Regions from separate parts of the Allocatenococcus thiocycli genome, predicted to be linked through region 1. Evidence: predicted binding sites of a transcription regulator. Region 1 holds the regulator's gene; each other region holds the start of a gene.
The links. Region 1 encodes PurR, which represses purine synthesis genes. Its sites were predicted from a motif close to TNANGNAAACGTTTNCNTNA; they were not measured.
Positions count from the first base shown of each region.

Region 1 (5,277 bases):
GGCTCTGGCGCTCGGTGTAGCGAAATCCGATATCATTTTATTGGAAGACGCCAAAGACACGTGGGAAGAGGCACGTCAGGCTGCGGCGTTTGTCCAGCAAAAGGAAATGGTTTTAGTTACCTCGGCGAGCCATATGAGCCGGGCGCTGTATGAATTTAATGCAGCAGGCATAAAACCAATCCCGGCGCCGACAAACTACTTGGCGATTGAAAATGTTAATCAAGCTTGGGATAAATACTCGCCAAAAGCACGTTACTTAGAGCAAACGGAGCTTTTCTGGCATGAGTACCTTGGCAGCATCTGGCAACGCTTACGTGATGTCGTCGGCGAAACACCTATGGTCGAGCCACAGAAGTCAATGAGTTAACGCCATTACTCAATGCAATTTGCACAGACAAAAAAGGAGAGCAAGCGCTCTCCTTTTTTGTTCTTATCTTGTCTCGTGGTGGTGATTAATCACCAGCAAACATGTAGCCCTCACCATGAACCGTAACAAAAATTTGCGGGTTTTTAGGGTCAAACTCCATCTTCGCACGCATACGACGAATCAAGACATCTATCGTACGGTCATTCGGTGCATCAACACGATGGCTGATCATATTCAAAATACGTTCGCGGCTTAGTACTTGATTCGGGTAAGACGATAACGCCACCAAAAGCTCGTATTCGGCTTTGGTTAGTTTTACTGGCTCACCATTACGACTCAGCGCTCGACGCTGGATATCAAACGTCCACTCGCCAAAACGAACTATATGTTGCTCGTTGGTTTCGTTTGCCTTACTTGATCCATCGCGAGCAATCGAAATACGCCACAGCAGATTTTTGACACGAACTAATAACTCGCGCAGTTCAAAAGGTTTGGTGACATAATCGTCTGCCCCCATTTCCAGGCCAACAATTTTGTCGATGCTATCCGTGCGTCCTGTAACTAATATGATACCAATATCCGATTGGCTGCGTAATTCACGCGTAAGCATCAGGCCGTCTTCACCCGGCAAGTTAATATCCAGCATGACAAGATCAACATCACCAGCTTGCAGCACTTCACGCATTTGCGTGCCGCTCTCTGCTTCACTAACTGTATAACCTTCATTTTGGAAATAACCCGCTAGCTTACTACGCGTTACAACATCATCTTCTACGACTAATACGTGATAGCTCATTTACACCACTTTCTGTCATTTTATTATTCGAGATGTATTCTATTCATAACTATTAACATTTCTAGTCATTGGCTGACTAAAAAGCAAGATTTAGTGATTTTGTTGATTCAAGACAAGCTTAGCGAACCCTGTTAATAAATGAACATATTTCGCCATAAAACATCATAGTTATAGTTACTGCTGTTCATTTTAATTGATTACACTTAAAGGACATCTGAATTTGATTTTGTGATGCCAGAAAGAAGGCATCATTCAGGAGCCTAAAATGCAAGAAGTGAAAGCTTTTAACGAAAAACGCGCCGAAATTTATTGGTGGTTTTCTAGCTTATTCGCCAAAGAACTGACAGACAAAGAGCTGGAGGCTTATCACAGTGTTGAAATTCGCAGCTTTTTGGCGGGCTTAGGTGAAAATGAATCTCTCAAACCTTCCATTGATAGCCTCGTTGACGCACTAAATCGCCTGCAAGACCGCGAAGATGCTCAGCTAGAGCTTGCTGCTGACTTTTGTGAATTATTCTTGAAGACAGAAAAGTACGGCGCGCTTCCCTACGCTTCCATGTACATTGGTGAATCTGGTTTACTCAACGACAAACCCGCCGAAGAGATGGAAAAGTTGATGGCTGAGTTTGGTGTCCAAGTGGACGACCGTCTAAAAGAACCAGCCGACCACTTAGCGGTAGAACTGGACTTCCTGGGTAACATGATCATTCGCTCTAATGAGTTTGAGCAAGAAAAACACATGGAAGAAGCCTTTGTTAAACAAAATGAATTCATCGAAAGCCAACTCATGTCTTGGTTACCGAAGTTCGCTCACAAGTGTCAGCAACTGGATGAATTTGGCTTCTACGCCAGCGTCGCGCAACTATTAATTGCATTTTGTAAACTGGACAGCGCTTACCTTCTTGGTGAATAATTGCCGCCTATTTTAGGGAGCCTGTCTTTTAGGTTCCCTATCTTTTATTCGTTAACTATATAAATCGTTCCAATCGCTCGCTTTTTAGCAATCAAAATGTGACTTATTAGGCACAAAACCATTGCTTAAATTATTGCCAGCTTGCCCGCATAGGGCTAAAATGTGAACGCAAACGATTAAATATGATTTTAATGTAAACCGCTGAAATAAAGCGGTTTTTGTGTTTTCTTAATAGGTTGATAACGATTCTTCATTCGATGGAAGAAATGAGCTTTATCAACCACTGTCGCTACATACCCTCTACCGACTTCGGAGTAACCACTGCTAAACATACTCAGCGCCATTGTTTTTGTTGCGCTAAGTTTACAAAAGACGAACAGCAAAAAGGTTTATCCTCCGCGGTATATTCGTAGCTCGAAACAGGACACCATGTATGGCCACTATAAAAGACGTTGCTAGATTAGCCGGCGTTTCTACAACTACAGTTTCGCACGTTATCAACAAGACGCGTTTTGTTGCAGAAGCAACACAAGAAAAAGTAATGAAAGCCGTTGATGAGCTTAACTATGCACCAAGTGCGGTTGCTCGTAGCTTGAAATGTAACTCAACTCGCACCATCGGCATGTTGGTGACACAATCTACCAACCTATTCTTCTCTGAAGTCATCGATGGTGTAGAGAGTTACTGCTACCGCCAAGGCTACACGCTTATCCTGTGTAACACTGGTGGTATCTATGAAAAGCAAAGAGATTACATCCGCATGCTCGCTGAAAAGCGTGTAGATGGCATACTAGTGATGTGTTCTGACCTGACAGAAGAGCTGAAGCAAATGCTTGACCGTCATGCAGATATTCCGAAAGTTGTCATGGACTGGGGCCCAGAAAGCTCGCAAGCAGACAAAATCATGGATAACTCAGAGGAAGGCGGTTATATCGCGACCAAGTACCTGATTGATAATGGTCATACTGATATTGCTTGCTTGAGTGGTCACTTTGAAAAACTCGCTTGCCAAGAGCGCATTGCGGGCTACCGTCGAGCGATGGCAGAAGCCAACATTCCTGTCAATGAAGACTGGATTCTTGAAGGTAACTTTGAATGTGATACCGCAGTTTTGGTCGCAGACAAAATTACCGCGATGGAGAAACGCCCTACTGCGGTATTCTGTTTCAATGACACGATGGCGTTGGGCTTGATGAGCCGTCTACAACAGAACGGTATTAAGATTCCTGACGACGTCTCTGTTATTGGTTACGACAATATCGAATTGGCAGAGTACTTCTCTCCGCCGCTAACAACGATACACCAGCCAAAACGTCGTGTTGGTAAAAATGCCTTCGAGATTCTGCTTGAGCGTATTAAAGACAAAGAACACGAAAAACGCATTTTTGAAATGCAGCCAGAGTTGGTCGTTCGAAATACTGTTAAAAAACTCAACTAGTTACTAACAAGCGCTCTTCGGAGCGCTTATTTTTTATCCGAAAATTAACTTTTATCGCACTCTTTGTTCACTACAGTCAGTAAACGTTTTATAAGTTACTGTTTTGTATAAACACAATCCATCTCACATAACCTAGCCACTCGCACTCAAACTTCAATCTTAAATATGAAACAAACACCATAAAAACACAGCGTTTTACTGAAGCAATATCACACTTTGATCTCTAGATTGTGATGTTAATTCAAGATAAAAAGTATTCTCAACATGTCACGCACAGGGCAAACCATCCGAAAGGGTGGGACGCAAAGCTTCCGGCCTTAACCATTTTATAAATGGAAGGTAGCGGGGTTACCGATGGCAAATATGCATATGATGAGTTTACCCTTTAATGACATTGGGCTTGCATGTATTTGCTAATCTCTCGGACCTGACTTTTGGTGGCGTAATAATAATTACACCGAGATAACACATCATGGATAAACCGATACTCAAAGATTCTATGAAGCTATTTGAGGCACTTGGTACGATCAAGTCGCGCTCAATGTTTGGTGGCTTCGGACTTTTCGCTGATGAAACGATGTTTGCACTGGTTGTGAATGATCAACTTCACATACGAGCAGACCAGCAAACTTCATCTAACTTCGAGAAGCAAGGGCTAAAACCGTACGTTTATAAAAAGCGTGGTTTTCCAGTCGTTACTAAGTACTACGCGATTTCCGACGACTTGTGGGAATCGAGTGAACGCTTGATAGAAGTAGCGAAAAAGTCGTTAGAACAAGCCAATTTGGAAAAAAAGCAACAGGCAAGTAGTAAGCCCGACAGGTTGAAAGACCTGCCTAACTTACGACTAGCGACTGAACGAATGCTTAAGAAAGCTGGTATAAAATCAGTTGAACAACTTGAAGAGAAAGGTGCATTGAATGCTTACAAAGCGATACGTGACTCTCACTCCGCAAAAGTAAGTATTGAGCTACTCTGGGCTTTAGAAGGAGCGATAAACGGCACGCACTGGAGCGTCGTTCCTCAATCTCGCAGAGAAGAGCTGGAAAATGCGCTTTCTTAATCTGTAGGTATAAACCTATCGTACGTATAAAAACCGCAGCTTTGACTGCGGTTTTTTTTTGAAATTTTTTCCAGGCTCAACCTGTCTATTACTCCATATATCAATCAAATAATATCAAGTAACATATTTCATCAATGGCATCTGTTAACCTTTTAGAACAAGGCTATCCTTCTGGAGTACGACAATGAATAAAAAACTGGTTTTTGGGTTAATACTGCTGTTAACGATCATTTTATTAGCCGTTAACTTTAGCCAGTACCTCACTTTAGAGAACGCCAAAGCGCAGCAAGAGGCTCTTAACGCCTATATTGACCAGAGATTTATCTTGGCGGTTACGGTTTATTTTGCGGCCTATGTGGCTATCACTGCGTTTTCTATTCCCGGTGCAGCGGTCGTTACTCTGTTAGCCGCGGCTCTATTCGGCTTTTGGACTAGCTTACTTTTAGTCTCGTTCGCCAGCACCATCGGTGCAACGCTGGCTTTTCTGAGTAGCCGTTACTTGTTACGAGATTGGGTACAAAGAAAATTTGGTTCAAAGCTTACCGCGATTAACGACGGCGTCAAAAAAGACGGTTCATCCTACCTACTCTCATTAAGATTGATCCCTGTGTTCCCTTTCTTTCTAATCAACCTACTGATGGGATTAACCCCGATGTCTGTTGGCCGCTTTTATTTGACCAGCCAAATAGGAATGCTTCCA
Region 1 is NZ_CAKLCK010000001.1:323,180-328,456, reverse strand. It holds gene elyC (envelope biogenesis factor ElyC) at 1-367, shown strand, start outside; gene torR (two-component system response regulator TorR) at 453-1,163, opposite strand; gene torD (molecular chaperone TorD) at 1,429-2,076, shown strand; gene purR (HTH-type transcriptional repressor PurR) at 2,510-3,514, shown strand; cyclic di-GMP riboswitch class I at 3,782-3,870, shown strand; gene L9Q40_RS01470 (TfoX/Sxy family DNA transformation protein) at 3,987-4,577, shown strand; gene L9Q40_RS01465 (TVP38/TMEM64 family protein) at 4,762-5,277, shown strand, end outside.

Region 2 (5,277 bases), on a different contig from region 1:
AGGATTTACTGTTTCACCTGCCACTTCGTTACGAAGATCGTACCCGTATTTATCCTATTGCTAAGCTCCATGCAGGGCTGTGGGCCGCAGTACAAGGCAAGGTGATGGCCGTAGATACCATTTTCGGTAAACGCAAAATGCTCACGGTAAAAATCAGTGATGGTAACGGCACCATTACGCTGCGTTTTTTCAATTTTACCGCGGCGATGAAGAACAACTTTTCTCAAGGTAAGTTAGTACACGCTTACGGGGAAATAAAGCGTGGTGGAATGGGTTTGGAAATCGTCCACCCAGATTACAAGTTCTATATCAGCGAACAAAAGCCAGATGTAGAACAAAGCCTGACGCCCGTTTATCCAACCACAGATGGCCTACGACAAATCACCTTGCGTAACCTGACCGAGCAGGCATTAGCGTTATTGGATAAAGCCGCCGTACAAGAGTTACTGCCAGCGGGTTTATACGATCACCAAATCACCATGTCTCAGGCGCTGCACACCATTCACCGACCGCCCCCAACGATCAACTTGGATGAGTTTGATGAAGGTAAGCATCCGGCACAAATCCGCCTGATCATGGAAGAACTGTTGGCTCAGAACCTCTCTATGTTGGCAGTGCGCAGTAAAGGACAGCAAGATATTGCTTTGCCACTTGCTCCTTGTGAAAAACTGAAGAACCAACTTCTGGCACAACTGCCGTTCTCACCAACCAACGCTCAAGCACGAGTGGTAAAAGAGATTGAAGCCGATCTGGAGAAACCTCACCCGATGATGCGCCTTGTCCAAGGCGATGTAGGCTCAGGGAAAACCCTCGTCGCGGCACTGGCTGCGGTTCGAGCTATCGAGCACGGTTATCAGGTCGCACTAATGGCACCCACTGAGCTGCTAGCCGAACAGCATGCCATCAACTTTGCCAACTGGTTTGAATCAATGGGAATCCAAGTGGGCTGGCTGGCAGGTAAGTTAAAGGGTAAAGCCAAAGAAGCAGAGCTCGCACGCATTGCCAGCGGTGAAGCACAAATGGTAGTGGGTACTCACGCCTTGTTTCAGGAACATGTTGAATTCCATCATCTGGCGCTGGTTATTATTGATGAACAGCACCGCTTTGGCGTCCACCAGCGATTAGAGTTACGTGAGAAAGGAGCCAAGCAAGGCGCTTACCCACATCAGCTCATCATGACCGCAACCCCTATCCCACGTACCTTAGCGATGACTGCTTACGCCGATTTGGAAACCTCAGTAATTGACGAATTACCACCGGGCCGAACTCCGATTCAAACCGTCGCGATTCCCGATACAAAACGCGACGACATAGTAGAAAGAGTTCGCCATGCCTGTCTCAACGAAGGTAAGCAAGCCTACTGGGTGTGTACACTGATTGATGAATCTGAGGTATTGGAGGCACAAGCTGCCGCTGATACGGCTGAAGAACTGCAACGCAAGTTGCCTGATGTAAAAATTGGCTTGGTTCATGGCCGGATGAAGCCAGCGGAAAAACAAGCGGTGATGCAGGATTTTAAAGACAACAAACTGCACCTACTTGTTGCTACGACAGTCATAGAAGTCGGCGTGGACGTACCAAACTCAAGCCTGATGATCATCGAAAACCCGGAGAGACTCGGTTTAGCTCAGCTCCACCAGCTGAGAGGCCGTGTTGGACGAGGCTCTGTCGCCAGTCATTGTGTTCTGCTCTATCATTCACCGCTATCAAAAACCGCACAAAAGCGACTCGGCGTTCTGCGTGAAAGCAACGACGGCTTTGTCATTGCGCAGAAAGATTTGGAGATCCGTGGCCCTGGTGAGTTATTAGGTACCAAGCAAACCGGTCTGGCAGATTTTAAAATTGCGGACTTGGTTCGTGATCAGCGCTTAATACCCGAAGTTCAACGCATAGCTCGCCATATTCACGACAATTACCCTACTAATGCCACGGCGATCATCGATCGTTGGTTAGGCGAACGGGATATTTACTCCAAAGCTTAAGCTTAAAATAGTCCGAATAATTGATTATCAACGCCTCATGGCAATCGTTTGCTTTTTAAATAAATCGCTCTATAATCGCGCACAAAATTAGGGTATTTACCCCAACCAATCTGAGTTGACACTGATTAACAGCAATCACAGATCAAAACGTCAGCTCCTCCCAGTACTCCCATTCAGCGAGCGCTGGGTAATAAATATTGCGACAAGCGAGACAAACCATGACAACTTCAAACCGATCTTCGGAACTGGTCTATCAATTAAATGATCGCCCACCACTGCCACAAACAATTTTCGCCGCCATTCAGCACTTGTTAGCGATGTTCGTTGCGGTTATTACCCCTTCGTTGATCATTTGCCAATCCTTGGGCGTACCAGCCGATCAGACAAATACGATTATCAGCATGTCTCTATTTGCTTCTGGTGTGTCGTCATTTATTCAAATTCGTACCTTTGGCCCGATAGGCTCTGGCCTGTTATCCGTGCAAGGCACAAGCTTTAACTTTTTAGGCCCAATCATTGGTGCCGGCTTGTCATTGAAAGCGGGCGGTGCAGACATCAGCACCATGATGGCCGCGATTTTCGGCACGATTCTGGTCGCTTCATTCGCGGAAATTCTACTGTCTCGAGTGCTTGAGCACGCTCGCCGCATCATCACTCCGCTGGTTTCAGGTATTGTGGTAACTCTGATTGGTCTGACATTGATTCAAGTTGGATTAGTCTCAATGGGCGGTGGCTATGCTGCGATGGGTGACGGCACGTTCGGTAGCCTGGACAAGTTGGCACTGGCTGGCACTGTACTGGGTCTGATCGTTCTTTTGAACCGCTCAAACAACCCTTACATTCGCGTTGCTTCGATTGTCATTGCAATGCTGGTTGGCTATATCATGGCCTACTTTATGGGTATGGTTGACACTTCACAGCTAAGTGAGACCAACCTGGTTGCGCTGCCAATTCCGATGCAATACGGCTTAGCGTTTGACTGGTCGCTATTTATTCCTCTAGTACTGATTTTCTTTATTACTGCGCTAGAAGCCATCGGCGATATTACCGCAACTTCTGAAGTGTCCGGTGAGCCAGTAAAAGGGCCGGTTTACATGAAGCGCATCAAAGGTGGCGTGTTGGCTGACGGTTTAAACTCAGCGATCGCTGCAGTCTTTAACAGCTTCCCGAACTCTACTTTCAGCCAAAACAACGGCATTATCATGCTGACTGGCGTCGCAAGCCGTTACGTAGGTTACTTCATCTCCGCTATGCTGGTTTTACTTGGTTTATTCCCTGGTGTGGCGAGCTTTGTTCAGCTGATTCCTGAGCCTGTGCTTGGCGGTGCAACCATCGTGATGTTTGGTACGATTGCCGCGGCAGGTGTGCGTATTATCTCTCGTGTTGATCTCGACCGTCGTGCGATTCTGATCATGGCGCTGTCGTTCTCGATGGGCCTTGGTATTGCTCAGAAGCCTGAAATTCTGCAATTCATGCCCGAATTTATTAAGAGCATCTTTTCTACGGGTGTTGCTGCGGGCGGTATTACTGCAATTATCTTGAACCTGTTATTGCCAGAGAAACTGGAAGACGAAGAACCAGAAGTTCAAGAGGTCAAAGAATCCTAAACTGATCAATAGGATAATAAAAAAGCCCAACTTAGGTTCTAAGCTGGGCTTTTATTTTGCTCGTTGGTGACGCTTTAGCTGTTGGGTTACTTAGTCGGGAAGCTAATTTGGGCGATTAAGCCACCTTCACTACGATTACGCATCACGACCGATCCCGAATGCTGGCTGACAATGCGCTTGACGATCGCCAGACCAAGTCCAGTCCCTTCACTGCCTCGTGCCGTATCTCCACGCGTAAACGGTTCAAACAACTTACCTACCTGATCAGGTTCAATACCGGGGCCGTTATCTTCCACCGTGACCCAAACCAGTTGGTTATCTGCGGTCATACCCGTCGACACTTTGACCCAGCCATTGCCATAGCGAACCGCATTGACCACTAAGTTCGTCACTGCGCGTTTAATCGCAATCGAATTACCCAGAGCGGGTTTGATGGACGCTTCAATTTTGGTCTCAATTTCCCGCTCATCACTGCCTTCTGAGCTCGCGACATCGCATACTATGTCGTTCAGAGACACCGCCTCAAACGTCTGGTTATTCACCGGCTTAAGGTAATCCATAAACTGGCTGATGATTTCATTACACTCTTCCGTGTCGCTGATGATGCCTTCAGCGAGATAGCTTTCCTCTGGTGACATCATTTCTGTCGCGAGACGAATTCGGGTTAACGGTGTTCGTAAATCGTGGCTGATCCCCGCCATCAACAAGGCGCGGTCTTCTTCCAGCTCCTGAATACCCTTCGACATCTGATTAAAAGCACGGGTCACCGCTCGAATTTCTAACGCGCCTTTCTCTGGTATCGGTGGCGGTATCTCACCACGACCAACCCCCTTAGCTGCTTTTTCTAACGCCAGTAACGGGCGGTTTTGAAAACGAATAAAGAGCCAGCCACCAGCGATAATCAGCAATGCCATGATCAGGCTGTTACGAAATAGCGGCGCAAAATCCTCTTCTTGCAGCTCTGAGAGCGGGATACGAATAAGCGAGTTGGGCAGCTTGTCGATGTGCATCCACAAGATGTAACTCTCCTCGCCCAACATCAAACGTACTTCAGTCGGAGAATCCAGTTCTTGAGTCATTTCTTCAGACATCAATTCAATCGACATCGCGTGATTAAACTCGTCCGCTCTTTCACTATCAATACTGTGAACCGTTACGCCCAGCCTTTCTAATAACTGACGCCTTATTGGTGCCTCATACTGAAGCTCTCCGTCGGCATCAAGCACCAGGTTGAGCTCATGAGCGAGAATTTTATTGAACTGCTGCAGGCTCGGCATCAACGCATAGTTGAAAACGGCGTAATAAGAGAAGACTTGGCTAGCGAGAAGCAAAGAAATGAACAGCAGAATAGATTGAGTGAGAGAGCTTCGGATTCGCATGGACAGTTCCTGGTGATCCTAACAGAGTATTGCTAAAAGAATGTGCCTAATCGCGATTTTCCGCCCCCATACAGGAGATGCAAGAGGACGGAATGTACAGACAACTATCGGAGTGCAGTTACGCGAATTATACTTCTTTGCCGTCTGGGACAAATACGTAGCCCAAGCCCCATACCGTCTGAATGTAACGTGGTTTGCTCGGGTCATCTTCCAACATGCGACGAAGACGAGAAATTTGGACGTCAATAGAACGTTCCATTGCCGAATATTCACGGCCACGGGCCATATTCATCAGTTTGTCTCGCGACA
Region 2 is NZ_CAKLCK010000041.1:71,856-77,132, forward strand. It holds gene recG (ATP-dependent DNA helicase RecG) at 1-1,982, shown strand, start outside; gene L9Q40_RS16690 (uracil-xanthine permease family protein) at 2,201-3,589, shown strand; gene envZ (two-component system sensor histidine kinase EnvZ) at 3,676-4,968, opposite strand; gene ompR (osmolarity response regulator transcription factor OmpR) at 5,096-5,277, opposite strand, start outside.
Region 2: L9Q40_RS16690 (uracil-xanthine permease family protein) is a predicted target of PurR. The motif match lies at 2,019-2,038, and genes of this name have one in related genera.

Region 3 (5,277 bases), on a different contig from region 1:
ACCATCAAGATGACGAAGGCAGTTTTAATGACAGACGCGCAGCGGCAGCGGCGGCGTGGACTGAGTGGTTGCCCGTACGAGAGAATAGCTATTCAAGTATGCTGATCTATCGCCAGTTCTCCTTTGGTAACTTAGTGAACTTGATGATGCTCGATACTCGATTAGTTGGTCGTGATGAGCCATTGGATTACTTTTCGTTAAGTGAACCAAGCATAGAAGCCATTGCAGGCTTGGTCGCTGAGTCACGAAGTGTCGACAGAGAGCTACTTGGCTCTGATCAACTGGCTTGGTTGATGAATGAATTTACGACGAGTAATGCCAAATGGAATGTATTGGGGCAACAGGTTCTGATGTCTAAAATGGAGTTACCAAGCTCAGTTATGACTGCGATGTTCCAATTGTTTACCGCGACCGAAGATCAGCAAGCCGCGGCTTTATTGGCCGTGAATACAGCCATTACTAACTATCTGTCTGACCCAAGTTCAGATCCCGTCTCGTTGCCTTATAACCTGGATGCTTGGGATGGTTACTACGTAGAGCGAGAGAAAGTTTACCAATTAGCGAACGCTAGTGCTGGCAATTTTGTCTGTTTAGCGGGCGATACGCACAATGCATGGGCGAGTGCTTTGCATGACATTTCAGGTACTCCTGTCGGTGTTGAATTTGCAACCAGCTCAGTCAGTTCACCGGGTTTGGAAGCGTATTTAGCCATGGACTCAACAGTAACTGCCCAAATGGAGTTCACTTTGCCGCATTTAGTCTCAGAGCTAAAGTGGACGGATATTAAACAACGGGGCTTTATGCGAGTGACGTTTACGCCTGATAATGCGCAGTCGACTTGGTATTTTGTGTCGACCATTAAATCGAAAGACTATCAGGTCACGACAAAGTCGGCTTCGACGACAGACGGTATTACGTTAAATATTGTTTAACCCGGTTGAGTCACACAAAGAAAAAAGTCCGCATTAATGCGGACTTTCTGTATCAATACACTTCAGTTGGCTATCGAACGTTTTAGTCGATTAACCCGTATTCTTTGCTAAGAACGTCAATGATCTCGGCTTTTGGATTTTCGCTTAGCGTAATTGGCTTACCAGTAATTTTTTCTGCAATACCAATGTAAGTCTTGGAAATGTCCATCAATGAATCAACTGGCAGTTCGTTATCACGAGCTAGTGCCTCACGTTCAGGCATACGCTCTTTGTTCAGCAAGATATCTGGGTCAGGGAAGTGGTTCAGCAGGAACTGACGGAAACCTTCTTTTGAGTTCTCAACGATATTACCTGCTTGGTACTCTTTTGCATCCCAAATACGTGAAGAATCTGGCGTGCCAACTTCATCCATGTAAATCAGTTTTTCGTTGCCTGCTGCATCGTGAACGTAACCAAACTCAAACTTCGTATCGACAAAGATTTGATCAATCGCTTCTAGCGCATTGCTAATGACATTAAAGCCTTCTTTCAATAGCTTTTCGTAAAGTGCAATATCGTCTGCACTAGAGAAGTTAAATGCTTCGAAGTTATCTACGATGTTCTGACGAGTGATGTTTACGTCGTCTGCTTCTGGTACACCAGGGATACCTTTTAAAATGCCTTTGGTTGAAGGTGTCATCAATAACTCTGGTAGAGCTTTGTCTTTTTCCAAACCTTCAGGAAGCTGGATACCACAGAACTCGCGTTCACCATTTGCGTATGCGCGCCACATAGAACCTGTGATGTACTTACGGCAAATCGCTTCGATTTTAACTGGTTTTGCTTTCTGTACGATCCAAACGAACGGGTGAGGAATATCTAAGATGTGGCTGTCAGCCAGGCCGTTGTCTTTAAATAGTTTGAACCAGTGGTTCGAGATCGCGTTTAATGCGGCACCTTTACCAGGCACACCTTTCAGACCGCCTTCTCCATGCCAAATGCAATCAAAAGCAGAAATACGGTCGCTGATCACCATGATCGCCAGAGGCGCGTCAGGGGCAACATCGTATCCTTTTTCTTTGATCAGGCGGGCGCTGTCTTCTTCAGTTAACCAGTAAACTGAACGAACTTTACCGCTGTGAACGGGTTTGTGAGTGCGAATTGGCAGGTCGTCATTGACGGCAAGTACTTGATTAGCAAGGCTCATTGCGACATTCCTATCATCTTAATCAAACGTCATAAAGAGAAGATATTCAGCCAAAGTAAGCAGCTGAATAAATCGAATGTGGGCATCATACCAGAACTATTTTAACTCGCCAGAGAAAAAGCAAACGTTTGCCTTATTTATTAATTCCCTAAGTCACAGGTAAAAAAATGCCCCCATGGAATGGAGGCGAGATGCAGGATGGATAACGTCGAACTTGTTAGTGATACTGGTTTACTCTGCCTTCGACGAAAAAGACTTCACACTGATAACGTAGGCCAATATCACGCAGCATAGACTGATTCATCGGCGCTATGTCATTTGATGCGACAACCGCACTGGCGTTACCTGAGCGTATCGCTTTAACTACAATTTCGACTTCAGAAAGCTGTTGGGATGGCTTCATCTGAATGACGTTTTTACAACAAATATTGGAAGCAGTGAGCTGGTCAAAGTTGGGACGAGGGCACTCGGACGTAAACAAAATCCATTGTTTCTGCTGAGACAGTACAGCCAGCTTAGAAAGAAGCTGGTTAGAAACATTCATGGGTTGAGTAGCTTGTGCCAGTACATTGTAACGAGAGTATGTTTGAGTTTGACTGTGTAGCTGCATCTTACTGTTCCTTTATACATGCTGTATGTCTATACAGTAGTTTGTTTTAAGGGATCGATCAACTGGTTTTTATGCTTTTTGAAGCAATGCAATTTCGTCGTTTTGTTGGGGTTTTTATTTAAAATATTGAAACATAAAGATTTAAATTTTAGATGATATGTTTGGTACGGCTTACGAAATGTGAAGTAACTAACAATATTGGTGGGGCATCAAGGAAAGAAAACTACTGTATATACAGTGGTTATGATCAGTCTATACAGTACTTTTTACTGTATTTGGCGGGTTCTCCATGGCAGTGGAGATGAGCAGATAACAAAAAAGCGCCTACGAGGCGCCTTTAGAAATCAGTTCCATTGATTTGAGTTTTCAGCTTGCACGTTGAGACATACGCTCACGCATTTGCAATTCACCTTGGTTGAATAGGCGGACATCGATTTTCGCCATATCGTAACAAGATTGACATGAATTATGATGTTTACCATCTACATAGTCATGTCGCGTGATAAGAGCTGGTTTCTTACACCAATCACAGGTGCCTTCTTCAGTGAACATTGATTTTTCTCCCCACCTAGAAAAATTAGAGTCTTTAGGTGTTATTTTTCGCAGCACATTATGACACAAGTACGTGGGGAAGGTTAAATGTCTGTTAATTGTTTTGAGAAGGAAATCGATTGCAGCTCCCTGTTTGTGGGGGATGAAAGGTTGTGGTTTCTAATGATTATTGAAAATTCACGCTTTTGTAACATTTTGTGTGATTGTTCTAAAAGCTTGATTAAGACGTTTCATCTCTGCTTCACTTCCTTGAGCATCGGGATGGTAAAGCTTGGATAATTGACGATAACGTAGTTTTACGGCTTGAGCTTGTGGAATCGAATTTGGCGTGTAACCAAACACAGCACAGGCAATGGTCAGATCATGGGGAGCGGATTCAGATTTGACTTTCTTAAACTCTCTAAATACCTGCTCCAACTGGCGTTTTAATTGCTTATTGGTGAATTCCAACTCTTTCACTTGCACATCCAGTTGTCGGGTTCGATTTTCTTCATCAACCGATTGAAGTTTGCGCTTTTGCTGTTGTTTTTTATACCCAAACCAACCAGCACTCAGCATTAACCCACAGAAACCAATGGCAAGAAACGGCTCGGCGCTAAACCCTTTCGCTTGGTTTATGTCGTCGGATTGCATTGGTTGCGCTTCAGCGGAGCTTTGGTCCAACTCAGTCATTGCCGATACTTGTTTGGCTCTTAACTGATTAAAACGTTGCTCTAGGAAATGGTTGTACGCGATTTCTGCATCTTTGTTTTGCTTTGCAGAAAGTTGATACCACGCTTCGATTAAATCATCGGTGGTGATGTTTTGCTGGTGCTTTTCCAAGAAACTGGCAAGGGCGTAGCCATTATCTGCTGGATCACTCAGAGCGATGGAGCTTAGCCAGTAGGCGGCTTGAGGGTAGGATACTGAGCCCGTTAATCCCAAAGTATAATCTTCCGCTAACTGTTTTTGCGCGGGCAGGTAGCCTTGGCTTGCGGATTGTTCTAACCAGTAACGAGTTTCTTCCGGAGACGTTGAGTCTGACTTCATGGCCAGTTTAAATTGGTCTTCCGCTGAAGAAGGGTACTGGGAGGCAAATACGAGACTTGAGAGGCAACTGCTCAAGATAAATATAAAGACGGTTTTGAAAGCCATTAGTTTGTCAGGCCTAGAAACAATTTCTAGGCCTGCTCCGGTAATTATCCGTAATTACCTAATGGTGCTATCAAATCACTTCAGAGGCAAGATTTGGATTTCAACGCGGCGGTTACAAGCGCGGCCTTCAGTTGTCTGATTTGAACACAGTGGGTTACGTTCACCATAGCCGCGTGCAATTGCACGTCCAGCTGCCACATTTTGCTGTATCAGGAACTGACGTACCGATTCTGCGCGGTTTTCAGATAGTGACTGGTTGTGTGACTCACTGCCTGTGCTGTCGGTGTAGCCGTCAATCACAAGGCTGGTATCTGGGTATTCAACAAGGATACGAGCAACACCACGAAGCGTGTTGTGGATGCCGTAATCCAATTGGTATGAATCTGACGCGAAGCCAATACCGTTTTCCATACGAAGCAGAAGCTGGTTTTCACCAACACGTTGAACTTGTACACCAGAATTCAGCAATTCCTGACGTAGTGCCGCTTCTTGTTTGTCAAAGTAGTAACCCACGCCAGCACCTGTTGCACCACCAGCAGCTGCGCCGATCAAAGCACGTTGACGACGCTCTTTAGCATTGTCACCTGTTGCTAACCCGATAGCTGCACCAGCAACGGCACCGGTTAAGGCTCCCAGGGTCGTGGAGTTGGTTTCGTATTCACCAGTTGTGGCATTTTGACGTTGAGTGGCTTGACAGCCTGTAAGAGCAAGCACTAGAGCAAGTGCTATAGACAGCTTTTTCAAGGGAAAATCTCCGTATAAAAATGAGGCGAAACGCTGCTTTATAAAATTGAGATATAAATTATTAATCAGCTGTTCTTAAGTTTTGTTAGGTGAAAGTAAGATGGAACCAGAAAATTGTA
Region 3 is NZ_CAKLCK010000030.1:150,071-155,347, reverse strand. It holds gene L9Q40_RS12500 (alkaline phosphatase D family protein) at 1-932, shown strand, start outside; gene L9Q40_RS12495 (phosphoribosylaminoimidazolesuccinocarboxamide synthase) at 1,015-2,118, opposite strand; gene L9Q40_RS12490 (SulA-like leucine-rich domain-containing protein) at 2,336-2,728, opposite strand; gene L9Q40_RS12485 (hypothetical protein) at 3,095-3,280, opposite strand; gene L9Q40_RS12480 (J domain-containing protein) at 3,458-4,414, opposite strand; gene L9Q40_RS12475 (YiaD family glycine zipper/OmpA-like lipoprotein) at 4,490-5,158, opposite strand.
Region 3: L9Q40_RS12495 (phosphoribosylaminoimidazolesuccinocarboxamide synthase) is a predicted target of PurR. The motif match lies at 2,235-2,254, and genes of this name have one in related genera.